Regions from separate parts of the Clostridium chromiireducens genome, predicted to be linked through region 1. Evidence: predicted binding sites of a transcription regulator. Region 1 holds the regulator's gene; the other holds the start of a gene.
What was found. The regulator CtsR, encoded in region 1, represses protease genes until heat stress. The targets are predictions, from matches to a motif close to AAGGTCAANNAAGGTCAAAT.
Positions count from the first base shown of each region.

Region 1 (16,631 bases):
CTTCAATAAATCCTGTTTCACAAATATCAAATATTCTCCCATCAATTATAACTGACGTATCCAACACTTTTGGAATTCCTATAGTAGAGTCCTTTATTGTGTCCTTAGCCTTCTTTTCTCTTATTACAGGTTTCTTAATATTAACCAGAAGTGCCGTTATATCTTCTTTTTTCTTAATCATTATCTCTGCACCTATTATAGCTGCTAAAATATTTAATAGAATCAATAATATCGGTCCTATTATACTAATATCATTAATTGGCTTTGCAATAAATGTCATAAGAACTAAACTAATAATGGCCCCTATAGTTCCATAAATTATTTCTGTTATGCTCATTTTTTGCATGCTTTTTTCAATATATTCAATCAGATTAGAAATACCTTTATATATAATGGGAGAAATAATATATAATATAAGTCCAAAAATAAAAGATATAATAATAACGAATGCAACTCTAGCCATAGTCGTTGAAAGGTAGGCTAAACTAGCAATTTGAGGGATTGTAAGTAATATTTCAGATATAAAATATCCTACTATCAACCCAATTACCGAGAAAATTCCCCTTAATATTTTTTTTAACACATACTTCACCTCCTTCTAATTATTTACATAGTTGTGTTATTTTAATCATATTCTTAATATTTTCTCTGTATTATTAATTATAGCATACAATAACTTCATCTAAAATGAATAATTTATTAAGTTTACTTAATAAATTCATACATATGCAAAAAGACTGACTCAAAATATGTTTATGCTTAATTAAAACAGAACTATTCTCTTCTATTTGTAATCAACTTTTATTCTAAGACAGTTTTTTATTCTTATATTTCTTTTTTTAGTGACACCTGCTCCTTGATTCGCTTTAATCCATCCTTAATAGCTGTAGCTCTGGCTTCTCCAATTCCTTCAACATTGTCTAAGTCACTTATATCTGCATCTATTATATTACTTAATTCTTTAAATTCCTTTATCAGATTATCAATAACATTTGATGGTATTCTAGGCACTTTACTCAAAACTCTATACCCCTTAGGAGAGATTAGTGTATCCATAAGAGAAGTTCCTCCGTGTCCTAACGCCCTGGAAATTGCATCTAAATCTAATAACTCTGATGAATTTAACTTTTGAATATGTTCATATACATCACCATACTGTAATCCATCTTTACAGTAATCTCTTATTAATAATATTCCATCACGTTCTATGTGTTTAACTAATTCATTAAGCTGCATGGATATTAGTCTTCCTTCATTACCAAGTTCTAAAATATACATATTAATTTCTTCTACTATTCTCATTACCATTTCTGTTCTTTGAATAGCAGTGACAACATCAAAAAGGGTTGTTAAATCCTGAAACTCCAGTAAATTTAGATTATTAATAACACGCTCGAGCACAGACACATATTTCTCTAATGTTTGAAGAGCTTGATTAGCCTTTCCTAAAATTACACTGCTTTCTCTTAATACATACTTTATATCACCTTTGTACATAGTTATTATATTTCTTCTTTGTGAGATCGCAATTACAATATTATTAGTTTGCTTTGCTACTCTATGAGCCGTCCGATGCCTAGTTCCTGTCTCATAGGTTGGAATAGACGAATCTGGGATTAGCTGAGCATTAGCACAAACTATCCTTTTCAAATCACCTGTTATTACAATAGCTCCATCCATTTTAGCTAGTTCGTATGCGTAGGATGGAGTATATTCTGCGTTTATATAAAATCCACCATCCACGAGTTTCATCACTTCCTCGTCATCACCTATAACTAGCAACCCTCCTGTTTTAGCTCTTAATATATTTTCAAGACCTTCCCTTAGTTGAGTGCCTGGGCACATTATCTTTAAGACATTTTTTATTCCTATTCCCTTTTCTATTCTCATACACTCACCCATTTCCTAAAAATCTTATTTATTATTTGTCGTTAATTATATTATCTACTTAAATATATAAATTAAAATTCTATGCTGTTATATTTAATTTTAGAGTTACCTAATAATTAATTCCTTAAAACCCAAAATTTAAAGTTTAATCTCTAAAAACTATAATACTATAATAACTATAATCTCTCAATAATATTTATGAAATATAAGTTATAATATATGTTTTTGTAGAAAAGCACTTATAAATGAGGTCTAAAAATTATATCAATCATATACACTATTTTAATTATTATATATATGTTTTATTACATCAATTAAAGTTTTTAATTCAATTATTTCTATTTTTTTTAGTTTGTTTTCTTTTAGAAAAGAACCCTTTGGCACATATACTTTTTTGAATCCCATTCTCTCAAGTTCCTTAACTCTACTTTCTAACGATGGTACTTTCTTTAATTCTCCAGTTAACCCTACATCACCTATAAATGCAATGTTCGATTCAATGCCTTGCTGCTTTACAGACGATACAATACTCATTATTACAGCTAAGTTAATGCCTTGTTCTCTTATTTTCATACCTCCGGTAGTTTTGATGATAACATTTTTATCGTAAAGGCTAATTCCTCCACGCTGCTCTAATATCGATATTAATGTGTTCAACTTATCTTTCCCCAGCGTTTCGCCTATACGCGTTGGATATGGTGTAAAACTTTTTGAAACTAGACTCTCTATCTCTGTAATGATCGACCTCGTTCCTTCTTTGATCACGGTTAATGCACTTCCAGATACAATTTCACCTTCCTCACGCTTTGTCATAAAAAACTCCGATGGATTATCTATTGAAATTATACCTCTCTCGCACATTTGAAAAAATCCATTTTCAATACCGCCAAATCTATTTTTAGAGCTTACAAGCACACGTAACTCTTCATCATTATCATCCTCTATTATAAGCACTGTATCAACTAAATGTTCTAGCGCTCTTAGACCTGCTAGCTCATCACTTTTAGTCATCTGTCCAACTATAATAACAACCCTAGGCCTCTTTTCATTTTTAGCAATCTGAAGTAATGCATTAGCACATTCCATAGTTTGTGTTGGAGACCCTGCTCTAGCTGGCAATGACGATTCCATTGTAAATGTCTGAATACTATCAATGATTACTATATCTGGATCTATTTCCTCAACTGCATCCAAAACATTATCCAGACTTGTCTCCTGTAATACCCATATACTTTCATGAATTTTTTTTAGAATCCTATCAGCTCTATTTTTTATTTGACTGTCACTTTCTTCTCCGGATGCATAGATTACTTTATAACCCCTTTGTGCCACTGCATCTGAAATTTGAAGTAGTAATGTTGATTTTCCTGCACCTGGTCTGGCTGTTATGATTGAGATTGAGTCCTTTACAATTCCTCCACCCATTACTCTATCAAATTCATTTATACCTGTAATTATTCTATCATTTTTATTTGAAACTATTTCAAATAGTTTTTTTATAGGTTTTTTAGATGTTTGTCTCGCTCTAGTTCCAGCATTTTTTAATTCAATAGAAATTTCCTCAAGTGTATTCCACTGGCTACACGTCGGGCACTTTCCTAACCATTTAATACTCTCAAAGCCACAGCTGGCACATCTGTACAATGTTTTCTTTTTCATAAGTAGTCCTTTCTACTATTTAAGAAGATAGTATTTAAATATTTATTCCATTTAGATTTACTAACTCATATATTAAAATTTTGGGTATCTTTGTATTTAATGCTTATTATTATATTATATACTTCTTGTTTCTTAGCATATTTAATTAATTGTTGCAAAAACTATTTTTAGTAATAAAATAAGTCGATAGCCTATAGTAAATATAAGTTATATTAATAATATCTCTGAATAAAAATTAACTATAATTCAAATTTCATTACAATATGGCATTTACTCACACTTACTTTAAAAATGAATTTAATGATTATGTATTAACTCTAACTTATGCAATTATAATATGATATAGTAATATTATTTAATGAAACAATATTGCTGATATATATTTTTTATATTATAATATTATTAAACAATAATAACTATTAATTAAGGAGGCATATTTATGGTAAAGGTATATACTACCAATAGTTGTCCTTGGTGTGTTAAAGCAAAAAATTATCTTAGATCAGAAAATATTGAGTTTGAAGAACTAAATGTTCAAGATGACATGAACGCTAGAGAAGAAATGATAAGTAAATCTAAGCAAATGGGTGTTCCTGTTCTTGATATTGATAATAATATTATTATAGGATTCGATAAAACTGCTATTTTAAAGGCTCTAGGCAAGTAATTGAGAGGCGATATTTCGCCTCTTTATTTTTTTATAGTATCTAAATATTTCTTTTAAATTATATCTTTATATATAATTACATTATTAACTCTATTATTTCTTATTTAATATATATTTCTCAGCATTTAGTAATGCAATTGTACCATCTGCAACAGCAGTTGTTATTTGCCTGTATCTCTTCTGTCTAACATCTCCTGCAGCATATACACCTTTAATGTTTGTTTGCATATCTTCATCCGCTATTATATACCCTTGAGCATTTAAGTTTAGATAATCTTTTATAAATTCAGTTCTTGGCTCAGTTCCAATGCACCCAAAAACTGCATTCATCTCCAAACTGCGAACTTCTTGTGTTTTCGTATTCTTAATAGTTACTGATTGCAAAAACTCATTTCCACTTGCTTCTATCAAATCTTCATTCAACAGTACTTCTATTTTAGGATGATTGAATACTTCATCTATTAATGCCTGTTCACCTTTAAAATAATCATATCTTCTTATTAAATATACTTTTTCAGCAAATCTAGTTAAGAATATCGATTCCTCTAAAGCCGAATTTCCACCTCCCACAACAGCTACCCTTTTCCCCTGATAAATTGCTCCATCACAAATTGCACAATAGTGTATTCCTCTTCCTGAAAATTCGCTTTCTTGTGGGATAGGTAACTTTTTAGGGGCTGCTCCTGTTGCAACTATCACTGCTTTAGGTTCATATATATATGATTCAGTCTCAATTGTCTTTTTATCATCTGATATATCTATATTTTGAATTGAATCAAATTCATCAATTATAGCTCCAAGTTCTCTTGCCTGCTCTTGAAATATATCTGCTAAATCTCCACCATCTATACTTTTAAATCCTGGATAATTCTCTATTGTATAACTATTTCGAACTTGCCCACCTACAATCTCATTTTCTAATAGTAATACATTTAATTTAGCCCTTCCTGCATACATTGCCGCTGTGAGTCCTGCTGGACCTCCACCAATTATGATTAAGTCTAAATTCCTTTTCTCTTTACTCATTTTAATCTTTCTCCTATTCTCAATACATATCATAAATAAATTATAACATATAACTTATTTATAATAATATTTAATAAAATGAGCTGCTTCAATATTCTCGTTATCTTATGCTCTGAAACAGCTCATTATATTTGATCAATTTTTATTCATTTCTAAATTACTTTCAACTAACCTTTTAAATACAAGTATATTTTCTGATTCACTAACTTTTACTCTATCTCCAATTTTAATATTTCCCTGTAAAATTTCTTCGCTTAATCTATCTTCTATTTCTTTTATAATGAGCCTTCTTAATGGCCTTGCACCATAATCAAGATCAATACCCTTACTCAATAAGAATTTTCTACTGTCATCTTGAAACTCCAAGTATATTTCTCTTGCTTCAAGCCTTTTCCTTATAGAATCAAGCATTAAATCTACAATTTGATTTAAATCTTCATCACTTAATTTGTGGAATACTATAGTATCATCTATTCTATTTAAGAACTCTGGTCTGAATTTTTGCTTTAACTCACCTAATATGTTTTCTTTCATTTTTTCATACTCGGTTTCATCGCCAGCGCTAGTTGTGTTAAATCCTATACTCTTCTGCTTTTTTATTTGATGCGCTCCAACGTTTGAAGTCATTATTATAATTGTATTCTTGAAATTAACAATCTTACCCTTTCCGTCAGTAAGTCTACCATCTTCCATAATTTGAAGTAATATATTGAACACTTCTGGATTTGCTTTCTCAATCTCATCTAAAAGCACTATTGAATACGGCTTTCTTCTAACAGCCTCTGTAAGCTGACCTCCATCTTCATATCCTACATAACCTGGTGGAGATCCTATTAATCTAGATACAGAATGACTTTCCATATACTCGGACATGTCAACCCTTATAATGTTATTCTCATTACCAAACATTGCTTCTGCAAGTGCCTTAGAAAGTTCTGTTTTACCAACTCCAGTCGGTCCCAAGAATATAAAACTTCCAATCGGTCTACTAGGGTCCTTTATTCCAACTCTTGCTCTTCTTACTGCTCTAGCAATAGACTTCACTGCCTCATTTTGCCCAACAACTCTTTTGTGAAGTATGTTCTCAAGGTTTAACAATCTCTCACTCTCAGATTCTGTTAACTTTTGAATTGGAATCTTTGTCCATGATGATACTACGTTAGCTATTTTTTCTGCATCTACAACTAGTAATTTAATTGAGTTCTGAGTATCCCAATTATTCTTCATATTACTTAATTTATCTTTTAAAGTTCTTTCTTTATCCCTTAGATTTGCTGCTCTCTCAAAATCTTGGACTCTTATAGCTTCTTCTTTTTCTTTACTTATATTCTCAATCTTCTCTTCTAAATCCTTTAAATCTGGTGGTGCTGTTAAATTTTGTATTCTTACCTTTGCTGCTCCTTCATCAATTAAATCAATAGCTTTATCTGGCATAAATCTATCTGTTATATATCTATCTGATAAATTTACAGCCGCTTCTAGTGCTTCATCTGTAATCTCAACTCTATGATGGGCTTCATACTTATCCCTTAATCCTTTTAAAATTTCTAACGTCTCTTCTTTAGTAGGCTCTCCTACCGTTATTGGCTGAAATCTTCTTTCAAGAGCAGAATCCTTTTCTATATACTTTCTGTATTCATCAATTGTTGTAGCACCAATGCATTGAATTTCTCCTCTTGCTAAAGCTGGCTTTAATATATTTGAAGCATCAATAGCACCTTCTGCTCCTCCGGCACCTATTATTGTATGAATTTCATCAATGAAAATAATAATGTTTTTATCCCTAACTATTTCTTCCATTGTTTTTTTAAGTCTTTCTTCAAATTCTCCTCTATATTTTGCACCTGCTATCATCGATGTTAAATCTAAAGAAACAACTCTCTTATTTTTTAATATTTCAGGAATATTTCCTTCAACTATTCGCTGAGCTAACCCCTCAACTACAGCAGTCTTACCAACTCCTGGTTCACCTATTAAACATGGATTATTTTTTATTCTTCGGCAAAGAATTTCTAGCAATCTTTGTGTCTCATTATCTCTTCCAATCACAGGATCTAATCCGCCTTCTCTAGATAAAGCTGTTAAATCTCTACCATACTTATCAAGCATAGGTGTATTGGCCTTTTTATTATCCATAGTACTTTTGTCACTTACTTTATCTTCATAATTGCCAGATAAAAATACAACTAATTCCTCACTTATGACTGCAAAATTTATATTTAAACTCTTCAGAATTGTATAAGCCATTCCTTCTTCTTGATTAAGTAATGCTAATAGGATATGTTCCGGGCTTACATATTTATGATTTAACTTCTTAGCTGCCGCAAAACTTTCATCTACTAATCTTTTTGTTCTTGGTGTTAATAAAATATTATCATCTGTTCTCTTAATATCTCCATAACCCAAATATCTTTGTATCATCGTTCTAATTTTATCACTATCAACACCATGCTTTTTTAGCAATTTGGCTGAATATCCGTCTTCTTTTAAAATACCTAGAAGCATATGTTCGGTTCCAACGTAACCGTGCTTAAACTTTTCAGATTCATTTTCAGCCTCTAGAATTACCGCTTGAGCCCTTTCTGTTAATTTATTGTATTCCATATCTTTCAAACCTCCTATCTTTTCGTCATGTCAATATTTCCTTTACGATTTTTGCTCTTTCATACTTACTTTCCTTTTCATCTAAGGATCTTCCCAAATGATTTTGAAGTGATGAATTATTTGCAAGTATAAATAATTTATCCAATTTATTTTTTTCAACATCTATAAGTGATAATTCTGATCCTAATCTAACACTAGATAATAAATCGATTGTTTCCTTCGGATCCAAAAGAATTGCAGACTTTAATATTCCATATGCTCTGTATACTCTATCTTCTAATTCATATCTGCATTTATTAAGTAATATTTCCCTAAACTTATTTTCTTCACCAATTAAATCTAAAACGGCCTCTTTCAATTTATTTATAATATTTTCCTCAGATAAACCTAATGTTGTTTTGTTGCTTACTCTATATAAATTGCCATAACCTTTTGTACCATCCAAATAGATGCTCTTTATTGTAATTCCAATCTTACCAATACTTTTTGAAACATTTTTAATTTCTTCACTCATTGCAAGCGCTGGTAAATGAAGTATTACTGATGCTTTCAATCCTGTTCCAATATTTTCTGGTGATGTTGTTAAATAGCCTAAAGTCTCATCAAATGCATAATCAAAGTTTTTTTCTATTTTGTCGTCAACATTTGTTGCAATTTTAAACGCTTCCTCTAAATTCAGCCCTTGACTTACATACTGAAGATTAATATGATCTCTAGCATTCACCATAATACTTAAAGTTTCTTCTTTATTAATAATAAATGACCCTTTATCTGAATTCTTAAGAAGCTCTTCACTTATTAAGTCCTTTTCTAAATAGTGTTTACTAAAATCCTCTTTTGTATTCCAAATCTCATGCAATGTAATTTCTTCATTAATTAGTTCATCTTTGAGAACATTATATATATTCTTGCCATTATCTCTGCCTTTTATATAGTTTAATTTATTTGGAAAAGGTAAATCACTAAAATTTCTAGCTAATAATATTTTGCTACTCAATACAATTCCATTATCTTCATCCTTATTATCAGTCCAGCTATTCATTGCAATTCTCCTCCTTTACACTTTGAAGGACATTAGCAGCATTATTTCGTTCTAATATATATAATTCTAGCTTCTTAATCTCATCTCGTACAATCGCTGCTCTTTCATATTCTTCATCTATAATTAATTTCTGCATTTCTTCTTTTAAATCCTTTAGCCTTCGTTTTTGAACTAATTCTCTTCCTTTTACCTTTGGAATCTTGCCTACATGTTTTACTCCAGCCTGCAAGCTCTTTATTCTTGGTTCAAGTACAACTTTGAAATCTTTGTAGCAATCAGAACACCCTAGCTTTCCAGATCTTTTAAATTCATTGTAGGTTAATCCACAACTTGAACAAACTATTTCCTTTATTTTATTATTATCAATACTACTTTTATTACTCTCAGTATTAGATAACATTTCTGTTAACATTCCTTGAAGCGGGAAATTAATATTTTGAGCCATAGAATTTAAAAAAGGAATATTTGCTATGTCCTTTACACAATTTTCACATAACCAAACCTCATGCTTCTGTCCATTCATCACTGTAATTAAATTTACTTTTGCATCATTTTTTCCACATTTTTCACACAACATGTATATCCCCACCTTTTAAGATAAAATTACCATAATCATTGCTTTTAAAATATCAGCTCTTAATTTATTTTTATTATCTGCTGAAGCCAAACTTCTATCATTTATTGCGATTTTCATTACTTCGCATTCTCGTTCTTCGATGACTCCTGATTCAAATAAATGATTTAATAAAGCATGAGCATTATGATATGTTATTGTATCGCCTATACTTTGATTTATTATTTCCTCTCTTTGATTGGAGTTGTCGTATTCTAATTGCTTAATAGCTATATGACCACCTCCACCTCTTTTACTTTCAATTAAGTATCCTCTTTCATAAGTAAATCTAGTTGTTAACACATAATTGATCTGAGATGGTGCACATCTAAACTGATCTGCCAATTCATTTCTTTGTATAAAAACTACATTATCTGTATCTGCATTTTCATTAAACATTTGTTTTATAAATTCTTCTATTATATCTGAAAGTCTTGCCATAACATCACCTGCTTAAACTTTTATTTTTGTTTTTGACTTACTTTGACTTTATACTATTATACTATATCTTTTTTGCTTTTTAAAGCATCAATATAAGTTTATGATTATTTCTAGTTTTATCTGTTAATAATATATATTAATAGGCGTATGGACTTATTAGTAAAATTAATTTATGGAGGTTTTTTATGCAAATAACTTGGTACGGACATTCATGTTTTCTTATAAAAACATCCATGGGAAAGAGAATTTTAATTGACCCATTTGATAGCAGCTTAGGATATGATAATAATTTTCCAAAATGTGATTTAATTACTATTAGCAATAATCATTTTGATAGTTCATATATAAACGACTTAAATCTTAAAACTAAAGTTATTAATGAAACTGGAGAATTTGATATTAATTTCATTAAGGTGGAAGGTATAAATTCATTTCATGATAAATATAATGGCTTAAAAAGAGGACCTAATATTATTTATATATTTAATGACAATAAATATTCCTTATGTCACTTAGGCGATTTAGGGCATATTCCCTGCGTATCAATATTAGAAAAATTAAAAAATATTGATATTTTATTCATACCTATAGGTGGACACTTTACCTTAAACGGACATGAAGCTGCAAAACTTTGTAAATTGATTTCTCCTAAATACATAATCCCTATGCACTATAAAACAAATAAAACCTCTCTCTACTTAGATGACCCTAAAAATTTTATCATATCAATGAAAAATATAAAGAAAGTACACTCCAATATATTAGATACCACTGAATTAGGCTCAGACTTGAAAACCAATTGTATATTATTAACTCTTCCATAGTTAAAAGTTATTTTATCACATCAAAGATCTTATATAACAAAAATAATTTATGTATCAGCCAAATAAATTAAAGTTCTACCTATTGCTTAATTGCTTATACTATAATTATTTGAATATAAGTTTATATAAACTTATTTTATCATTTTATCATTTTATAAATACATACCATTTTATAAATAAAAAAATCTGCTTCGCAGACTGTGTGTCTCTGCTACTATCAAAAGTTATTCACAGATTTTACTTTATTATAATTTCCTAAAGAATAAAAAAAAGACCGTCATAAGACGATCTCTCTTTTCTATTACTCTTGGTTTGGAGCTCCTACTGGACAAACATTAGCACAGTTTCCACAATCGATACAAGAATCTGCATCGATAACGAATAGAGTATCTCCTTGAGTTATAGCACTAACTGGACATTCTCCAGCGCATGCTCCACAGCTAACACATGAATCATTAATAACAAATGCCATCTAGAACACCTCCTAATAAATTGTGGTAATTAACCTCTTACATTTTAACATGTATTCTGATGTTTTTAAAGTCTTTTGTTATATAGGCATTTTATTTTTTAAAATTACTATTATATATTGGGATTAAATAACTATATAACCCAAGTCCTCTATATAATTGATCGTTTTCTGGATATTAAAAAAACTATCATTATATATAACAGTTATTTCTTTCTTTACTAAAGATATCTCTGTAGCTATCACCCCTGAATTAGTGACAATCACATCTTGAATTATTTTGGCATCATTTTGAGATTCCATATTACAAATCTTAATAACAGATTTCATAGAAATCCCTCCTATTCCTCATTAATAAGATTCTTTAATAATTTCTTATCTTCTTCAGAGTCAACAATTAATTTAATATTATTTTCATCAATTGTATCTTCATATTTTCCTGAAACAAGTTCTACATCTGTTATCTTAAATTCTTCGACTACCTCTTCGTCTCCTCTCCTAACTTTAACCTTGACAATTTCTTTGACTATTGAATTTCCAATAACTTCTCCATTTCCAGTATCCGTCTTAACTATGGAACCGACCTTAGGTAACCTTTTCCTAATACCCTCATATGTAGTTTGCTCATAATTTAGACAACACATTAATCTTCCACATATTCCAGATATCTTAGTTGGATTTAGCGAAAGGTTCTGCTCTTTTGCCATCTTTATTGATACTGATGCAAAGTCACCTAAAAAAGTTGAACAACACATTGATCTTCCACAAGGTCCAAGGCCACCGACCATTTTGGCTTCATCCCTAACTCCTATTTGCCTTAGTTCTATTCTAGTCTTAAATATAGTGGCTAAATCTTTAACCAGCTCTCTAAAGTCAACTCTGCCATCCGCTGTAAAATAAAATATAACTTTATGGTTATCAAATGTATATTCTACATCTATTAATTTCATATCCAATTTATGTTCTTGTATTTTTTCTAAACATATATTTAATGCTTCTTTTTCCTTTTCTTTATTTTCTTTATGTTTATTAATATCATTTTCATCAGCTATCCTGATAACATTTTTTAATGGTGAAACTATATCCTCTTCCCTAATTCCCTTAATTCCAATAACACATTCACCAAATTCTATACCTCTAGCTGTTTCTACAATTGCATAATCTCCCTTTTTAATAGGCAATTCTGATGGGCTAAAATAATAAATTTTTCCTGCCTTTTTAAATCTTACTCCTATAACATTTATCATTAATTATACCTCCGCAAATCCCATAAGCAGTACACTTACAGTCATTGAATAGTTTGTATTACTATTAAAATTTATTCTTGCTTCTTCTATGTATTCTAACATACTATTTAACTTTTTATAAGATATTCCTCTTGATATATCTTTTATTTTATATTCTTTATCAGAATTAACAATAAGCTCATTGTTATTTAATTCTTTAAAAAGCATAATATCTCTTATATATGATAAAAGTATATTTAATAATTCTACTTTATCTTCTTTTGAATTCTTAAGTAACTCTTCATATTTTAAAACTATTCCTTGCTCTCTTTTTAAAATATCTTCAAAAAGACCAATGCATATGTCTCTTAAATTTTTCAGTTTTTCATCGTTTATAAACTTATCTACTTTTCCTGGAATACCAGAACTATATGCTAGTGCAGACTTTTTATCATCTAAAGTTAAATCAGCATAGTTGTTATCAATATAATTTAAAATCTCTTCTTTACTTAATGGGGTTAGTTTATATATTTGACATCTTGACTTTATAGTATCTAAAATTATTTCTAAAGAATCACTCAGTAGTATTAAGTATACCCCATGTGGAGGCTCTTCAATAGTTTTAAGTAGTGCATTTTGAGCTTGAACAGTCAGTTTATCACACCTATATAATATTAATACTTTTTTATCTCCTTCATAAGGTTTTTTATTAACTTCATTTATTATATTTCTGACGTCATCTACACCGAAAGAATTAGAAGACGGGTAATACTTTACTATATCTACACTTTCTACTCCATTCTTATCCTTTATGATGTGATTTGATATACACTTTGCTATTATACTCTTTCCAATCCCATCATTTCCAACTATTAAATTTGCATGAGAAAATGAGTCATTCAAAGCTCTATTATGTATACTATCAATAATGTTTTTATGCCCAATAATTTTTCTCAACGCTTATCTCTCCCTGGTATCATATTTTTACAAACTTATCTACATCCAGTACAAATATAGTAGCTCCCCCTACATCAATCTGAACAGGGTACTGTTGCATATATCCGCCTTCACTTCCACCAAAGGTAGTAGGTGTAACTAAAGTTTCTTTTCTTTTCTTACATATATTTTTTATGATATCAATAACAACCTCAACCCTTTTTTCCTCAACACCTACCAGTAATGTAGTATTACCAGACTTAAGGAATCCACCTGTTGTTGCTAATTTTGTAACTCTATAATTCTCTTCTGTTAATACCTCTATAACATCACTTGAATCCTCATCCTGAACAATTGCAATTATCAATTTCATCATAATTACCACCCTTAAAATAATACTAATTAATTATATATTATTTTACCATAAATAATATCCTTTTTATTAGTTAGTTTATATTTGTCCAAATTCTTGGTTTTAAAATATTTTTTATTTGATCGATTACACTTTCTTTTGATTTACTAGCATCTATTTTAACGATTCTATCTTTATTATTTTCAAAAATAATGTTATATCCTTCTCGAACTCTTTGATGAAAATCTAATTTTTCTAAATCCAATCTATTAATTTCTCTGCAATCATTATTACTAATTCTCTCTAATCCAATTTGTGGATCAAGATCAAATAGAACTGATATATCAGGCATATATTCTCCAATAGCAAATTTATTTATGCTCATAATTTCTTCAATACCTAAATCCCTTGCATGTCCCTGATACGCTAGCGAGGAGTCTACAAACCTATCGCAAAGAACTATCGCACCTTCCTCTAATGCTGGGATAACTTTCTCCACAAGATGCTGCCTTCTTGCTGCCGCGTAAAGTAACGCTTCGGTTCTAGCATCCATGGCCTTATTCTCTTTACTTAATACAACTTGTCTTATTTGTTCAGATATTGTAATTCCACCAGGTTCTCGAGTCTTTATACAATTCAAATTATTATCTATAATCCAATTATATATTGAATCAATTGCTGTTGTTTTTCCAGTGCCCTCTCCACCTTCAAAAACTATAAATAAACCTTTTTTCATTATGAATCCCTACCTTAAATTATGTCTAGGTAAAATAATTTAACATTTAGCATGCTCATCAAATAAAATAACCTTAACTTTATCCTTATAATCATCATACTCCGGATCAGATGCGCTTGTTCTTACAATTTTTTCTTCGCATGCTCTACAAATCATTTCCCCATTCAATATTATACCATCACTATCAATTGCACCACACATGAAACATAATTTATTTGAATTTTCCATATACTATTCCCCCTTAATTTTCTAATACTTCTAAAATTATTACCACATTAATTATTTTTAATACAATTGCCAGTGGTAAATAATTTGTTTTATTAAATTTATATTTTTTCATTTACTGGTAACAATAATATATAGAGAAATAAATTTATATTACGTAAACATATTAATGGTGTTTAACAAATGTTATGCTTTCAAATCTAATGTTTAGCATAACTCTCATTGCATACTTACTTATGTGATAATTAATGGCTTGTGTCAATCATTACATATAAAATATTTTATTTATGTAGAACTTATGCATTTTAAACTAACTATAAATATGTTAACAGTAAAAAGAAAAATAAGAAAGGAGAACTTACTGTAAAACAAAGCAAAACATGTACTATATATAAAATTTAGTAATTTGCTTTTGTATGTTTGAGTAAGAAATTAAATTTATGAAACAAAAAATCATTTCATTTTTGTCTACCTGTAATGATGATATTAAAAATTTATGTACTTACTTATATGAAAACCCTGAAGAAAGTTATAAAGAATTCAACGCTTCTAATCATATCTGCGATTTATTGTATAAATATAATTTTGAAATTACTAGAAATTTCTTAAATATCGAGAACTCATTTATGGCACAAAAGGGAGTTGGCCATCCAAAAATTTGTTACCTTTGTGAATATGATGCTATAACTGATGAAGGACACATCACTGGGCATAATATGGTTACTTCTATATCTGTTTCAGCTACTCTTGCTCTAGGAAACATAATAGATGATATAGGTGGATCAGTAATAATAATTGGATGTCCTGGCGAGTATTTAGGTGGAACTAAAGCCACTATGGTTAATCAAGGTGTATTTGATGACATTGATGTAGTAATGTTAGCTCACCCTGATACCTCTACTTGTGAGAGTGGCTCATCATCAGCAATCATTCCTTTAGGTATTAAATTTGAGAGTGAACGTAAACTATCATTCTTAAACAAAAATTCCTATACATCCTTAGATGCTGTTTTATTAACACTTAATATCTTAAATTCTATAAAAAAAGGATTTCCTGATAGCTTAGAAATAAACTCAGTCATATCAAATGGAGGATATACTACACTATTATTGCCATCCGACTCAGAAATAAAACTCTGCATTCGAGCCTATAATACAGAAATAGCCAATTATGCATATGACAAAATAAAAGATATTGCAAATTATGTAACAAAGTTAATTAATATACCCAATAAATTTTTTCTATACGAAGCTCCAAGCAAAGAGTTAATCACAAATCGTACCTTGAATAGACTTTTTAGCCATAACCTAAAAGAAAATGGAATAATTGACATTTGTCCTGCAAAGGATATTTTTGCTGGATTAAGCATTGGAGATGTGAGCCACAGAGTTCCATGTATTCATCCGTACATCTCCATTATAGATAATACTAACATTAAATATGGGAGTCTAGATTTCGCCAAAGCGACCGTATCTTCATTTGCACTAAAACAATGTAATATTGCTGCTGCTGCACTTGCATTTACTGCTGTAGATTTAATCAAAAACGAGGCTCTTCTTAATGAAGTTAAATCCGAATTCTTCAATACAAAAAAGAAATAAAGAAATAAATTCCCTTTAAAATATAATTTTTAAAGGGAATTTATTTTTTATTTTACAATGAACACCTATCATTGAAAAATATCTTTAAATATTTGCCAATATCAAATATGACTAATACATAAACACTTATATTTACAATCTATCATATAATAGTATAATATTAGTTGAACCGCTTAGGAGGTGCTATAAATTGATTCAAATATATAAAAGTGAAAGTGAATTTAATACTACCCTAAAATCAATAGATACAATAGATAATGGCGCTTGGATAAATGTAGTTGCTCCATCTGATGAAGAATTAATATTAATATCTAAAAAGA
Region 1 covers NZ_QXDJ01000006.1:1,338-17,968, reverse strand. Annotated here, with positions in the region: gene D2A34_RS20630 (PIN/TRAM domain-containing protein) at 1-583, opposite strand, end outside; gene disA (DNA integrity scanning diadenylate cyclase DisA) at 826-1,890, opposite strand; gene radA (DNA repair protein RadA) at 2,173-3,549, opposite strand; gene D2A34_RS20615 (glutaredoxin family protein) at 3,989-4,216, shown strand; gene trxB (thioredoxin-disulfide reductase) at 4,310-5,242, opposite strand; gene D2A34_RS20605 (ATP-dependent Clp protease ATP-binding subunit) at 5,378-7,846, opposite strand; gene D2A34_RS20600 (protein arginine kinase) at 7,872-8,888, opposite strand; gene D2A34_RS20595 (UvrB/UvrC motif-containing protein) at 8,881-9,465, opposite strand; gene D2A34_RS20590 (CtsR family transcriptional regulator) at 9,481-9,942, opposite strand; gene D2A34_RS20585 (MBL fold metallo-hydrolase) at 10,128-10,766, shown strand; gene D2A34_RS20580 (DUF362 domain-containing protein) at 11,068-11,238, opposite strand; gene D2A34_RS20575 (heavy-metal-associated domain-containing protein) at 11,362-11,565, opposite strand; gene D2A34_RS20570 (PSP1 domain-containing protein) at 11,577-12,482, opposite strand; gene D2A34_RS20565 (DNA polymerase III subunit delta') at 12,486-13,418, opposite strand; gene D2A34_RS20560 (cyclic-di-AMP receptor) at 13,438-13,770, opposite strand; gene tmk (dTMP kinase) at 13,844-14,485, opposite strand; gene D2A34_RS20550 (sigma factor G inhibitor Gin) at 14,525-14,713, opposite strand; gene D2A34_RS20545 (zinc-binding metallopeptidase family protein) at 15,151-16,311, shown strand; gene D2A34_RS20540 (magnesium transporter CorA family protein) at 16,502-16,631, shown strand, end outside.

Region 2 (16,631 bases), on a different contig from region 1:
TATGAACGTGAAATAGCTAATAGAATGATAGAGGAATTCATGTTAGCGGCTAATGAAACAGTAGCGGAGCATATGTTTGGAACTCACTTACCATTTGTATATAGAATACATGAGAGTCCAGATGAAGAAAAGTTAGCTAAGTTTAAGGAGTTTATTTATAATTTAGGGTATACTGTTCAATGGACAGAAGAAATACAGCCGAAAAGTTTTCAAGAGATATTGGATAAAGTTAAAGGGAAAAATGAGGAAACAGTTGTAAGTACTTTATTGTTACGTTCAATGATGCAGGCAAGGTATGCTCCGGAATGCAGTGGTCACTTTGGGCTTGCAGCACAGTATTATTGTCACTTTACTTCGCCAATAAGAAGATATCCGGATTTGCAGATTCATAGAATCATAAAAGAATATTTACACAAGGAAATAGATGCAAATAGAATAAATAGGTTGAAAAATATAGTAGGTTATGCATCAAAACAATCATCAGAAATGGAAAGAAAAGCACAAGATGCCGAAAGAGAAGTTGATGATCTTAAGAAAGCTGAATATATGCAAGAGAGGATTGGCCAAGAGTTTGAAGGAATTATATCTTCGGTTACATCTTTTGGAGTCTTCGTTGAACTTCCAAATACAGTTGAAGGCTTAGTTCATATTACTGATTTAGATGATGATTATTATATATTTAATGAATCAAATCTCAGCCTAATTGGTGAGAGAACCAAGAAGTTATATAAACTTGGTGATAAAGTTAAGGTGGAATGTGTTCATGTGGATATTACAAATAGAGAAGTATTCTTTAAAATTACACAAGAACCTAAAAGAGAGGAATCAGAAACATCTTTTGTACCAGAAGAAAACACTCAGGAAGTGAAAAAAGAATTACTTGAGGTATAAATAGACGTTATCTATACAGATGATTAATCAAGTGATACCATAATATATAATACTTACATTAAGGTATCACTATATTTAAGTATTGAAAATAAGTTGCTTTACAAAGATTGGTATAATATAATTTTAATAGAAATATAACCATAGCAGGTGATTATAATGGCAAGAAAAAGAAATGAAAATTCATTAGCGGAAAATAGAAAAGCAAGACATGATTATTTTGTAGAAGAAGCAATGGAGGCTGGATTAGTTCTAGTTGGAACTGAAGTAAAGTCAATAAGAAATGGGAGAGTCAATCTTAAGGATTGCTATGCCGATATATATAATGGTGAAATATTTATAAAAAATATGCATATTTCTCCTTATGAACAAGGAAATATATTTAACGTAGATCCATTAAGAGAAAGAAAGTTACTCCTTCACAGAGATCAAATAAGAAGACTTGATGGTTTAGTATCTCAAGACGGATATACGTTAGTACCACTATCATTATATCTAAAAGAGGGTAAAGTTAAGGTTGCACTTGGGGTATGCAGAGGTAAGAAGAATTATGATAAAAGAGACTCTATGCTAGAAAAAGCTCATAAGAGAGATATGGATAGGGCGATAAAAGAAAGAAGTAAATATTAATAAATTAAGCTACCAAAAATATAGATGAAATATTTTTGGTAGCTTTTTAATTAGTCTAAATTTAATAATATTATATAATTTATTTTTAATGAAAATTCAAATTTGATAAATAATAAACATATAGTATTACAAAATTCAATGGTATATAATTTGACTTCAGGTAATATATGTAAAATGAGTTGTAATTAGGGGAGGGTAATTGTTTTGAAAAAAATATTTAAAATTAAAAAGATTGTATCAATTTTGACAAGTTTATTTTTCACAATCACTTTATTTACAGGGGTCTCCGTAAAAGGTTATGCAACAGAAAATGATAAAACTTTTGATGTTGTTGAAATAACTGATTTTCATGGAGCATTAAATGACGCATCAGGAAAGCCTGTTGCAGGAGTCTTAGCAGATAGAATAAATAAAATAAAAACTTCTAATCCAGATAGAACTCTAATTTTAGGCGGTGGAGATTTATATCAGGGATCTGCAATTTCAAATATTATGAAAGGGGTTCCAGTTCAAGAAGTTATGTCAAAAATAGGTCTGGAAGTGACAACCCTTGGAAATCATGAATTTGATTGGGGACTAGATACACTTTTAAATGAAACTATGAAGGGAGCATCATACTCAATAATTTGTAGCAATCTTTATAGTAAGTCAACAGGAAAAAGGATATTTGATCCTTATAAAATCGTTACTAAGGATGGAATAAAGATTGCAGTAATAGGAGGAATAACTCCAGAAACATCAACAATTGTATCACCTAAGTATGTGAAAGATTATGAATTTAAAGATTTAGCAAATGAAGTTAATTCCATAGCAGGAGAATTGAAGCAGAATAATTCTGCAGACATAATATTAGCATTAATACATGAAGGAGATAACGGAGATAATGCAACTGGAGCTATATTTAACATAGCAGACAAACTTAAAAATATAGATGCGGTTTTTGGTGGCCACAGCCATACTAAAACTTCAGCAATTGCTAAAGTCACAAATATTCCAGTTTTTATTGGAAATTCTGCAGGTAAAGGATTTATAGATGCTAAGTTTAAGATAACTGGTGATAAAAAAGTGAAGTTTGATACGCCAACAATAGAATCTTCTTATATAGCATTGGATAATGATAAGGGATATAAAGCCGAAAATCCAGAAACAGATAGATATATTAATGAGATGGTGGATAATGCTAATAATGAAATAAAATCAACTACTAATGAGGTTATCGGGTACAATAATGAAAAAGAACTTACAAGAAAAATAAATATTTCTCCATATGGTTCATCGGTCTTGGGAAATTGGGCTACAGATGTCACAAGAAATGCAGTTAACGCAGATGTAGGAATTCAAAATAATGGAGGGCTAAGAATAGATATACCACAAGGTGATATGACAGTAGGTACTATGTGGCAATTTATGCCTTTTGATAACACCATTTACAAACTAAGTATGACAAAAGCTCAATTAAAAGAAGCTTTAGAACAAGGAGTTGCAGATAATAGCAAGGGAATGCAAGTATCAGGAATTAAGTTTACCTATAACTCAAATCTTCCATCTGGAGAAAGAATTAAGGATATAACAAGAGAAGATGGAAGCGCAATTAAGGATTCTGAAAACTTATCTGTAGCATTGCCGGACTTTGTTGCTCAGGGTGGAGATTCATTTACAGCATTTAAAAAATATGGTGGATTAAATGTAGCTAATGATACTCATATTTTAGTAAGAGATGCATTTATTGATTGGTGCAAAGATAATAAAGATAAGAATGGCAAAAATACAATTCCTAACAAGGAAATAGAAAGAATGATAAACTTATCGAGTTCAATAATATTATTAGCAACAACTGATGTACATGGAACAGTATTAGATTATGATTACGCAATGGGAAAGGCAACGGAGAAAGGTCAAGGGCTAGCAAGAGTCTCAACATATGTTAAAAATGTTAGACAAAATAATAAAAATGTTATGTTAATTGACAATGGAGATACTATTCAAGGAACGCCTTTATCGTATTATTATGATGTAATGGATAAAAATTTAGAGTATCCTATGGCGAAAGTAATGGGGGCTATGAAATATGATTCATGGACTTTAGGTAACCATGAATTTAATTATGGTTTAGAGGTATTAAATAGAGTTATTAAGGATTACCAAAGTGAAGGAATATCAGTCCTTGCTGCTAATGTATATAAAGGAGATAATTCAAATTTTGTTCAACCTTATATTATAAAAAGCTTCAATGTAAATGGTAAAGAAGTTAAGCTTGCAGTAATAGGTTTAGAAAATAAATGTGTACCAAGTTGGGAAGACAAATCGCACTATGAAGGGCTTGAGTTTAATGATCTTGTAGATGAAGCAAAAAAATGGGTTAAAGAGGTTAAGGCTAAAGGGGCAGATATTGTTGTAGTTTCAGCTCATAGTGGGGAAGAAACAGAAGCAGATGTTTTGCCAGAAAATCAGATTAACGAAATTGCAACGCAAGTAAGCGGAATTGATGCAATTGTTGCAGGTCATACTCATCTAAAAGTCAATGACTTAACTAAGAAAAATCCAGAAGGAAAAGTCGTGCCAATAGTGGAATCAACAAAAGGAGCAACAGGGATTGCTCAATTTGAAATGAATATTGATTCAAATGGAAAACTTTCAGGGATTTCAACTAAGAATGTTGTTATTGATAAGAATATAGGAGAGGATTCTGAGATAGTAACTCTAATTAAACCATATCAAGATGCAACTTTGAAGTATGTAGATACAAAAATAGGAACTTCAAGTGGAGAGTTCACTGGGCAAGGACAAACAAATCAGCCTACAGCAATTATGGAGCTAATTAATAAGGTTCAAAAAGAATCTGCTGGAACTAAGCTTTCAATTGCTGCACCTTTAAGTTCATCAGCATTCATACCAAAAGGCGATATTACAATAAAAGATATGATGGCGGTTTATACATTTGAGAATTTCTTATATGGTATAAAGATGAATGGTAAGCAGCTTAAAGATTGGATGGAGTATTCTGTTAGATATTATGCTCAAACTAATAGCAGTAATCATGTAGTTGCTAAGGACTCGGCATTAAACATTCCAGATTATAATTTAGATCAACTATATGGAGCAACCTATGATATAGATTTAACAGAGCCTTCATGTATAGTGGATAAAACAACTGGAAGAGTAATTTCTGGAAATAGAATAAAAAATTTAAAAGTAAATGATGTGGCAGTAAAAGATAGTGATGAATTTACTGTTGCCATAAACAATTATAGATATAATGGTGGCGGCGGTTTTATGAAAGCAGCTGGATTGAGTAATACTGATGCAAGTATTGTAAATTATGATTCGGGTAAAGTTCTTGGAGATGACGGTCAAGTGAGAAGCTTGATGACAAATTATATTAAAGAACATGGACAAATATCTCCACAATGCTCAAATAACTGGAATATTACAACAAATGGTTCTACTCAGAAAAAAGCAGCTTAATTATCTTATTGATAATAAAACTATAATATTATTTTAAAATTTATATGTAAATATTAAAAAGTTCTTGCAATATGTTAATCTACTATATATAATGATAGTAATCCGAGCATAATACTTTGGATTAAATGGATTCAATGGTTATTATTTAGAGATTGACAAATGAAAAAAAAATTTATATAATCATTTCAGTAACTAAATTAAATAATCTGATATCTTATCAAGAGTGGTGGAGGGACTGGCCCTGAGAAACCCGGCAACCTAAATATTGTATAAAAGTCGATATTTATATGGTGCTAATTCCAGCAGCATTAGCTGATAGATGAGAGGATAAATTTGAATGGTGTTTTATGCGCTAGAGATTTATTCTCTGGCGCTTTTGTTTTGAGGTATTAATTAAATAATCTGAAAAGTTACTTAAATTACTACCTTAGTTATCCGGAAACTAACAAAACAAAGTCAAAGGAGGAAAATGTGTTTTGATAGAAATTAGAAATGTAGTCAAGAATTTTGGGGAAACACAAGTTATAAAAGACGTATCAATAAGTATTAAAGAGGGCGAAATTTATGGAATAATAGGACATAGTGGGGCAGGAAAATCGACATTACTTAGATGCATAAATGGACTTGAAACTTATGATGGAGGATCAGTAAAAGTAATGGGGAAAGAGGTTTCTTCATTAGCAGGGACTAGCCTTAGAGAATTTAGAAAAGATTTGGGGATGATTTTTCAAAATTTCAACCTTATGCAAAGAAAGAATGTTTTTGATAATGTAGCACTTCCACTTGAAGTGTGGGGATATAGTAAAAATGAAATTCAAAACAAAGTACTAAGATTATTAGATTTAGTTGGATTAAAAGATAAAAAATTAAGCAAACCATCAGAACTTAGTGGTGGTCAGAAGCAAAGAGTAGCAATAGCAAGAGCATTAGCACTAGATCCTAAAGTATTGCTTTGTGATGAAGCAACGTCAGCATTAGATCCTAAAATTACAAAAGATATTTTAGCGTTACTTTCTAAAATTAATAAAGAATTGGGAATAACAATAGTAATAGTTACTCATCAAATGGAAGTAATAAAAGAAGTATGCGAAAAGGTTGCGTTAATTGATGGAGGAAAGATAGAGGCTGAAGGAAAATCAGAGGACCTGTTCTTAAAACCAGGAAAATCTTTAAGAAAATTCTTAGGTGAAGAAGATGAAAATGGAATATTGCCAGAAGATGGAGTTAATATTAAGTTGTTCTTCCCAAGTGATTCTTCTGAAAATGCTCTTATTACAAAAATGGCTAGGGATTTAGAAATAGATTTTTCTATAGTTTGGGGAAAACTTGAAAAATTTAGAAGTGAAATATTAGGTGGGCTTGTAATAAATATTAAAGAGGAAGATAAAGATAAGGTTATAAAATATCTTGAAAATAAAGATATTTTATTGGAGGTGATTGAATAATGAATGAGGTAATAGTAAAAGCTTTAATAGAGACATTAGAAATGGTTTTTGCGTCAACTATTGGTTCACTTATTTTAGGATTTATACCTGCAATAATATTAACAGTTACTGCGAAGGATGGATTAAAACCAAATAAAGTTATTTATACTATTCTAGATTTAATTATTAATGTATTAAGAAGTTTTCCGGTTATTATATTGATGGTAGCAATTATACCTTTAACTAGATTCATTGCTGGTAAATCTATAGGTACAGAAGCGGCGATAGTTCCACTTACAATTGCAGCAGCTCCTTTTGTAGCAAGAATTATAGAATCATCATTAAGAGAAGTTGATAAGGGAATAATTGAAGCGGCAAAATCTTTTGGAGCATCAAATACTCAGATTATATTTAAGGTTATGCTTAAAGAGGCCATTCCTTCAATAGCATCAGGGATCACGCTTACAATAATAAGTATTGTTGGATATTCTGCTATGGCAGGAACCATTGGAGGAGGAGGTCTTGGTCAAGTAGCTATAAGTTATGGATACCAAAGATTCCAAACAGATTATATGGTAGTAACATGTATTGTTTTAATTATAGTAGTACAAGGACTACAAGTTCTAGGAAATTATTTTTACAATAAATTATCAAAATAGGGGGAAAAAATATGAAAAAGAAATCAATTTTATCAGTAGTTTTAGCAGGAGTAGTAGCATTTGGATTAGTAGGATGTGGGGGCACAGCTACTTCAGGAAGTAAAGATTCAAAAAATGATAAGGTAATAAAAATTGGTGTAACACCAAAACCACATAAAGAAATAGTGGATATAGCTAAGCCGTTACTTGAAAAAGAAGGGTATACTGTAGAAATAACAGAATTTAATGATTATGTTCAACCAAATACTGCAGTATCTGAAGGATCATTAGATGCAAACTTCTTCCAACACATGCCTTATTTAAAAGAACAAAATGAATCAAAAGGCTTTAAGTTAGTATCTGTAGGTGCTGTACATTTAGAACCAATGGGATTATATTCTCATAAGGTTAAGAGTTTAGATGAACTTAAGAGCGGGGCAACAATTGCTGTTCCTAATGATCCATCAAATGAAGCTAGAGCACTAAAGTTATTAGCAGGAAAAGGATTAATAAAAATTAAAGATGGTGAATTAGTTACACCAAAGGATATCACAGAAAATCCTAAAAACTTAAAGTTCAATGAATTAGAAGCAGCAGCAGTTCCAAGAGCTATAGATGATGTTGATGCAGCTGTAATAAACGGAAATTATGCAATTGAAGCTAAATTCAATCCAGCAAATGATGCAATTATTATTGAAGATAAAAATTCAGAAGCTGCTAAGCCTTATGCAAACATAGTTGTTGTAAAAGAAGGTAACGAAAATCAAGAAAAAATTAAAGCTTTAGTAAAGGCAATGACTTCACCAGAAGTTAAGGCATTTATAGAAAAAGAATACAATGGATCAGTAATTCCAGTATTCTAAGATAGAATAGTAATAGCTACTTAAATTGCCTAGAGATATTCTATAAATAGAGAGAGCATACATGTTGTGTAGAATTAGGATAATTCCGAATATGCAAACATATATGCCTCTCTTTTTTAGTGTGATAATATTAATAATATCCTCAAAGCCTGCCTTTAATAATTGATTGGAATATTGTATACTTTTAAGTATGTTTAGGAAAAATTAACCTAAAATTAATAAAGAGATTATTAAAGGGGGATGATGTATGGATATATCGGGGGTTAAGGTTAAACTATTAGGGAGTGATATATTAAGTATCATAAATGAATTTATTAAGATTGAAGGCCTGAGTATAAAAAATGTATCTATAGATGATGGAATAATATTGGAAGGAAACTTAAAAAAGGGATTAAACATAGAATTTTTTGTTAAGATTCAATTAATAGAATGTATAAATAATAAAATCGTTGCTAGAATAGTTAAAGTGAAGATTCTAAACTTAGGTATGTTTAGGATATTAAGAAGTTTTGCATTAAATCAACTATCTAAAATGTTTAAAAAATATGGAATAAGCAATGATAAAGATAAAGTAATAATTGATATAAATACAATACTTAAGGATATATCCTTTGTTGATTTAAATATAAATGAAATATATATGAAAAAATCAGAAGTATGGGTAGAAGCTAGTAGCATTAGAATTTCATTAGCGGGAAATTTAATAAAGAGTATTGAAACGAAAGAAACTTTAGAAAATGAAGAAGAAAACCTATCAGAATTAGAAAGTGTTAATAAAGTGCATGATAATTATTCAGAGGGAAGAAAGATCTTAGAGAATAAGTTGCCGGAAAAATCTAAAAAGTATAAAGAGTATATTTTTATGTTACCTGATATAGCTTCTTTAGTTTATAGGTTACTTAAGGATAAAAGAGTACCTATAAAAACCAAACTGGTTATGTCAATAGCAATTACATATATTACAGTACCAATCAATATAATACCCAATAATATACCTTTTATAGGAGTAATTGATGATGTAGGAGTTGCATTTTTTGCAGTGAATAAAATTATTAAAGATGTTCCATTACCAATAATTGTGGAGAATTGGCAGGGAGAAAATGATTTACTTTTGGTATTAAAAAAAGGAATTGAGTATTTAATTAATTTCACAGGGGCAAAGAATGTTGAAAAGTTATATGGAGTGATAGAGGATTTATCGACTTTATAAAATAAGAGTTTATATTTTATAGAATAAAAAAGTGAAATGCAGTTAAAGGAGAAAGTATAAAATTTATGGCAAAGAAAATTTATGCAATACAATCGGGATTTGATTTTAATAATAATAGAAGTATAGAAAATATTATGGTAGATACATGGGCAGAGTGCTTGACTTATGTAAAAGGTGTTAAAGGTGCTAAATATAAGAGTTTTGAAAGTATAGATGAGGCTAAAGCTTACTTAAATGAGGGTAACAGAATGTTAAAGAAAAGTGATGAGAAATATCCTAAGGACTGTATTCATGCTTATGTTGATGGTAGTTATAATTCTTCTGATGGAAGATACTCTTATGGCGTAGTTTGTGTTAACAACAATGTGGTAGAGTATATAGAGAGTAATGCTGAGAAAAATTTATCAGGAGGAAGAGACATAAGACAAATAGCAGGTGAATTAAAGGGTGCTGTTAAAGCTGTTGAGTATGCTATAGAGAATGGACAAAAAAAGATTGTTGTATTTCATGATTATGAAGGCATAGCTCATCATGCAACTGGAGCATGGGGGAGAAAAGAAGAGTCATCTATTGAGTATTATAATAAGATGCAGGAGCTAATGAAATCTGGAATTGAAATTATTTTTGTAAAAGTTGACAGTCATACGGGGGATTTATTTAATGAGCTTGTAGATGAAAAATGTAAAGAATGTTTAGGAATAAATTCGGATAAAGTTATCGAAAAATGGTTAAGTAAAAATACAATAAGGGTTTCTAATAATGATGTGAAATCTAAAATTTTAAGTTTAGCACCTAATTTTGCTGAGAATATAATTTTAAGCGATGAAAATTCTGACGCTAGCATAAATAATACAGTAATTAAAGAACATGAACTTACTAATACTATTAAGTTTGAGGAGATTATAAGTTTATATAGAAGCAACTATAAAGAGGGCAAAAAAATTATCTCCAAATTATTAAGTAAAGAAAAAGAAGAGTTTATTTTATACTTGTTAGATAATATAAATTAGAATAAATAGAAAAAATTAACTTGGATAACTTTTTAATTAATACATAACCTATTTGTATAAAATTAAATAAATATTAAAGAGGTGTTATTGATTATGGAAAGATTTTCAAAGGGAATGGTAGCAGGAATTTTAGTAGGAGTAGCTGTTGAAATGGCTATGATGCCACACTATAACAGAAGGACTCAAAGAACAATGAAAAGAGCTGGAAGAAGAATGAAAGATGTGGCTGAGTCTACTTATCATGGAATTCAAGATTGGATGAGATAATGATTTGAGTCGCCTATAAAAATATCAACATAAATGATATTATTTTAAATAAAAAGGTATGAGTAAATTTCATGCCTTTTTATTTTTGTTTATTTTCTTTATAATTTTATCCATAAAAATGGATAATAAAATTAAATTATATAATATTTGGGGTAGATTTATATTTTTATGCAGTTTTTTATGAATTTATGTTATAATTAAGAAAATTATATTAAATGAATTAAATAATTTGTTGAATAGAAAAGGATTGAAAAGATGGAAATTCTATCATTAGGAGAAAAAATAAAAAGAAGAAGAAAGCAACTAAATATGACCTTAAAGGATTTGGCTAGAGACAGAATAACTCCGGGACAAATAAGTTTAGTTGAATCGGGACGTTCAAATCCATCAGTAGATTTGTTAGAATATTTAGCAGAGGCATTAAACACAACTGTCGAATATTTGATGGAATCAGAGGAAAGTCAAGCAGAAAAAATAAGTCTTTATTATGAGCAGGTAGGAGAATCGTGTATCTTTCAGGGAGATTATGAAAAAGGTCAAAGATATATAGATAATGCATTATATTATTGTGACAAATATAACCTAGAATATAGAAAAGCAATGATATATTTCATAACAGCGAAATCATATATGTATAAAAAAGATTTCCCTATGGCTCAAAAGTTTTTTTTATCAGCCAACGTAATCTTCGTAAAGAATACCAATCATGAACAAATAATAAAAACTTTTCTAAATTTAGCCAACATAGCTTTGGAATTGAAGGCGTATCATTCTTCAAGCAGCTACTTAAAACAAGCTGAAAAAGTTTATTTAGATAATAAAATTGTAGATGAATTTTTAATGGGTGAGATTCATTATAATATGGCTAGAACATATTATGATATTGAAGAATTGGATTTAGCACTACAGTACTCGTATTCAGCTAAAAAAAGATTTGAACAGATATACAATGATGAAGATTATGCGAAAAATCTATTCTCTCTTGCCGAAGATTTTAATAAAAAAGGTGATTTATTAAATGCTATAAAATACTCAAAGAAAACATTAGAAGTTTATAAAAAGATACAATATAACAGGAGCATAGTTAATATAGAGCATAATTTAGGTAAGTTATTCTATGAATTGGGGGATTTAGATGAATCACTCAAGCATTATGAGATATCTAAGAATGTTAGTGTACAAAATCGTGTTGGGTGTTTAAATGATATATTACTTGATATTTGTAAAAATTATTTAAAACTAAAAAATACTGAACAGTGTGGTAAAATACTAAAAAATATTGAAAATAGTATTGGCGAAAACGATATTGATAGAAGAATTGAATGTAAACTTATTAAATATACAATGTTTAATATTGATGATAAGTTAGAACAAGCCGAAAGTGTATTAATTGATACATATGTACTAGCCAAGAATAGTGGAAGACTAATAAAAGCAGCAGAATTAGCCATGAGGGTTGGAAAATATTTCATGGATAAAAAGGAAGAGGAAGAAGCTTCTTATTATTTGAATCAAGGAATAAAGTTATATAACAAGGCAGAAAATTTTAAAAACTAAAAAATGAGTAAATGGGTGATATATTTGGAAATACTGTCTATAGGTGAAAAGATAAAAAGGGCTAGAATATTCAAAGGCATTACATTAAAAGAACTATGTGAAAATAAAATATCAATAGCGAAGATGAGTTGCATAGAAAATGGAAAAATTAAAGCAGATAAAGAATTATTAAAATTTATATCAGAAAAGATTGAAATTGATTTAGACTATTTGGTAGAAGATGTTTACGAGCAGATATTGAATAATCTAAAGATGATTAAAAAAAATATTTCATGTGATAAAGAGTCTGAGAATAAGTTAAAAGATAATTTGAGTTACGCACTTAAGTATAAATACTATGATTTAGCTTTCGAATTGATACACATCTTATTTTCTTATTATGTGGAAGAGAATAAGGCTGAAAATATCCAATTGATAGTTTCTCAGTATTATGACCTCTACCAAAGAAATAATAATGAAGAAAATACAGTTATATATTTTAAAGATATGGCTAGGTATCTTTCTCAGAATGGAGAATACATAGAAGCTATTTCTTACTATAGTAAGTTAAGAGAAATGTTCCAACAAAAAAAGGATGGCTTTGATGGTATAGAATATTGTTTAGTAGGTTATAATGAGGCGTTATGTTATCAGAATATAAGAAAATCAGAAGAAGCTTATAGTATATTATCAGAAATCATAGGTTATGTTGAGAATCTTAAAACTGATGAAAGTAAAGGTAAAATATATCATATCTATGCAGCTGTATGTATTAAACTAAATAAGGATAGTGTTGATGAATATAAAAATAAAGCTTTTGAATATCAAAAGTATAATCCTATTTCGTTAGCGTTATCACATGGAAACTATGGAAAATATTATTTTGAAATAGGAGAGAAAGATAAAGCAATTGCAGAAATACAAGAAGGAATAAAAATATTTCCTACAGATAATATAGAAAAAAACGTAGAATTTTTAAATTATTGCACTAAAATACTTATCGATAATTTAGAATATGAAATATCTTATAAAATTACAGAGGAAGCATTAAATTTAGCAATTATTACAGATAATATAAAACTAATTGAAAAGTCATATTACTTAAAAGGAGTAATTCTCCAAAGAATGAATAGATATGCCGAAGCGGAGAAATATATGAATTTATCATTAGATTCTTTGTTCAAATTTGGAACGAGAGATGAAAGGAAAAATAGATATATAGATATGGGCAAGTTGTATTATGAGCTTGGATCTACAGCAGATTCATTAAAGTATTTTAATTTAGCTTTAGCTGTAGATAAGAAAATATAATATTTTTTGACATCCGAAGATAAAAAGGTAGGAGGACGCTTTATTATAAAGAATCCTCCTACCTTTTTGTTGTAAAATAGCTAATAAATTATATAGATACATGGTAACTATATATAAAACTTATTCAACTTTTAGGAAATAATCTAACAAATCTTCGATGTTAATTACACCCACAATTCTTTCGTCTTCAACCACAGGCATAGCAATGATATCATTTTCTCTCAAACGCTTTGAAACTGCAATTATCTCTTCATCAGGTTGCGCGAGTATTACTGATTTAGACATAACCCATTCAACAGGGCAACTAACATAGTGACCTGGATGTACCATAAATCTATATATGTCGGCTTTAACTACCATTCCGACAAGTTTCTCTTTGTTATCTACTACTGGCATACCATTAACATTTAGTTTGTCCATTAAATCTAAAGCTTGATTTATAGTATCGTTTACATTTATGGTATGAAAATTTGGTTTTATAATAGAACTTATTTTCATTATTATCACCTCTTTTAAAAATTTAGTATTCCTAAATCATTAATTAATATATGACTAGATATGTATGTAGATAATTATAATTTCATTGTACTACAAAACAATGAAATTTAAAATAAATCTTTATACTAATAAAATATATAAAAACCTTCAAACAAACTTTGACTTTCTTTGACCTATGTATTATTATATAAGTAAAGAGAAATTATTTAGGTAGAGAACAAAAAATATTAAAAATTAAAAAATTAATATAGAAATTTAGGAGGATTAAGTATGAATATTGATAAAATGACACTAAGAGTACAACAAGCATTAAATGATGCAAATGTTACAGCAGTTAAGTTCAATCACCAGCAAATAGATATAATCCATCTTTTTGCAGCGCTTATTCATCAAGAAGATGGGTTAGTACCTAATATTCTTACTAAGATGGGTATACAAGTAAAAAACTTAAAAGATGCTGTGAACAAAGAATTAGAGTCAATGCCAAAAGTTTTAGGTGAAGGTATTGGAAATGTATATATTACAAGAAAAGTAGAAGAAGTATTGATTAAAGCTGAGGAAATTTCAAAGCAATTTGAAGATTCGTATGTTAGTGTTGAACATTTAATGATTGCTATTATAGATGTAAATAATAATAATCAAGTTTCTAAGATATTGAAACAATACAATATAACTAGAGATACGTTTTTAAAAGTACTTTCTGAGATTAGGGGAAGTCAAAGAGTTGAAACTCAAGATCCGGAAGGAACATATGATGCCTTGGCTAAGTATGGAACTAATTTAGTTGAACTTGCTAAAAAGCATAAACTTGATCCTGTTATTGGAAGAGATGAAGAAATAAGAAGAACTATAAGAATTCTATCCAGAAGAACAAAGAATAATCCAGTATTAATAGGTGAACCAGGTGTTGGTAAGACAGCAATAATTGAAGGTTTAGCGGAGAGAATAGTTAGAGGAGATGTTCCGGAAGGGTTAAAAGATAAAATTATTTTTGCATTAGATATGGGATCATTAATTGCTGGAGCTAAGTATAGAGGTGAATTTGAAGAAAGGCTAAAAGCTGTGCTGAAAGAAGTTCAAAGCAGCGAGGGTAGAATATTATTATTCATAGATGAAATTCACACTATAGTTGGAGCGGGTAAAACTGATGGAGCAATGGATGCCGGAAATTTAATTAAGCCGCTATTAGCAAGAGGAGAACTACATTGTATCGGTGCTACAACATTTGATGAATATAGAAAATATATTGAAAAGGATAAAGCGTTAGAAAGAAGATTTCAGCCAGTAATTATAGATGAACCGACTGTTGATGACACTATAGCCATTTTAAGAGGGTTAAAAGAAAGATTTGAAATTCATCATGGTATTAGAATTCACGATTCAGCAATAGTAGCAGCAGCAAAGCTTTCTGATAGATACATTCAGGACAGATATATGCCTGACAAGGCAATTGATTTAATTGATGAAGCAGGTGCTATGATAAGATCAGAAATTGATTCTCTTCCAACTGAACTTGATGTTATAAGAAGAAAAATATTTAAATTAGAAATTGAAAAAGAAGCTTTATCAAAAGAAAAAGATGAAGGATCATTAAATAGACTAGAAGATGTTGAAAAAGAACTTGCAGAATTAAAAGAGAAGAATGATGAAATGACTGCAAAATATACAAAAGAAAAGGAACAGATTATTACAATAAAAACATTGAAAAGTGAGTTGGATGATGCTAGAGGAGAAATCGAGATCGCTCAAAGGAATTTTGACTATAATAGAGTCGCTGAAATTCAATATAGTAAAATTCCAGCATTAGAAGAGGAGATTAAGCAAAAGGAAATTGAGTTAAGAGATAATTATGAAGGTGCTTTGTTAAAAGAGGAAGTAACCGAACAAGAAGTATCTGCAGTACTTTCTAAATGGACAGGAATTCCAGTGACTAACTTACTTGAAGGTGAAAGAGAAAAACTATTAAGGTTAGAAGATGAAATGGCTGCTAGAGTAATAGGACAGGGCGAGGCTATTGAAGCTGTAACAAATGCTATACTTAGAGCAAGGGCAGGACTTAAAGATATCAATAGGCCAATCGGATCATTTATTTTCTTAGGACCTACAGGGGTCGGAAAGACAGAGCTCGCTAAGACACTAGCTAGAAATCTATTTGATTCAGAAGAAAATATAATTCGTATAGATATGTCAGAGTATATGGAGAAACATTCAGTATCTAGATTAGTTGGAGCGCCTCCAGGATATGTAGGATACGATGAAGGAGGACAATTAACAGAAGCAGTAAGGAGAAGCCCATATAGTGTAATTCTATTTGATGAAATTGAAAAGGCACATGAAGATGTCTTTAATATATTTTTGCAAATATTAGATGATGGTAGACTAACTGATAATAAGGGTAAAACGGTAGATTTTAAAAATACAATAATAATTATGACTTCAAACATTGGAAGCGAATATTTATTGGAAAATACTAATGAAGAGAATGTGGATGAAGGAATAAGGGGAAAAGTAATGAGTGTCTTAAAGTCAAGATTTAAACCAGAATTCCTAAATAGAGTTGATGACACTATAATGTTTAAACCATTATCTGAATCTGGGATTAAGAAGATAATAGATATATTCTTAAGAGAGGTAAGCTCAAGATTAAGAGATAAGAACATTGAAATAGAAGTTACCGATGAAGCAAAAACAATAATAGCAAGAGAAGGATATGATGTGGTTTATGGGGCAAGACCATTGAAGAGATATATTCAAAACACACTTGAAAATAGACTTGCTAGAATGATAATAAAGGGTGAGTTAAGTTATGGGTCTAAGGTTATGATTGATGGAAATGACGAAGAAATTACTATAGTGCCTGTTTTATCACCTCTTAAGCAATAACTTACTGT
Region 2 covers NZ_QXDJ01000008.1:58,580-75,210, forward strand. Annotated here, with positions in the region: gene rnr (ribonuclease R) at 1-891, shown strand, start outside; gene smpB (SsrA-binding protein SmpB) at 1,048-1,518, shown strand; gene D2A34_RS23605 (bifunctional metallophosphatase/5'-nucleotidase) at 1,723-4,983, shown strand; SAM riboswitch class I at 5,195-5,309, shown strand; gene D2A34_RS23610 (methionine ABC transporter ATP-binding protein) at 5,460-6,428, shown strand; gene D2A34_RS23615 (methionine ABC transporter permease) at 6,428-7,066, shown strand; gene D2A34_RS23620 (MetQ/NlpA family ABC transporter substrate-binding protein) at 7,078-7,908, shown strand; gene D2A34_RS23625 (YkvA family protein) at 8,156-9,118, shown strand; gene D2A34_RS23630 (ribonuclease H1 domain-containing protein) at 9,184-10,128, shown strand; gene D2A34_RS23635 (YtxH domain-containing protein) at 10,222-10,395, shown strand; gene D2A34_RS23640 (helix-turn-helix transcriptional regulator) at 10,651-11,952, shown strand; gene D2A34_RS23645 (helix-turn-helix transcriptional regulator) at 11,977-13,242, shown strand; gene D2A34_RS23650 (CBS domain-containing protein) at 13,363-13,740, opposite strand; gene clpB (ATP-dependent chaperone ClpB) at 14,011-16,623, shown strand.
Region 2: the regulator CtsR is predicted to act here: its motif matches at 13,897-13,916, upstream of clpB (ATP-dependent chaperone ClpB).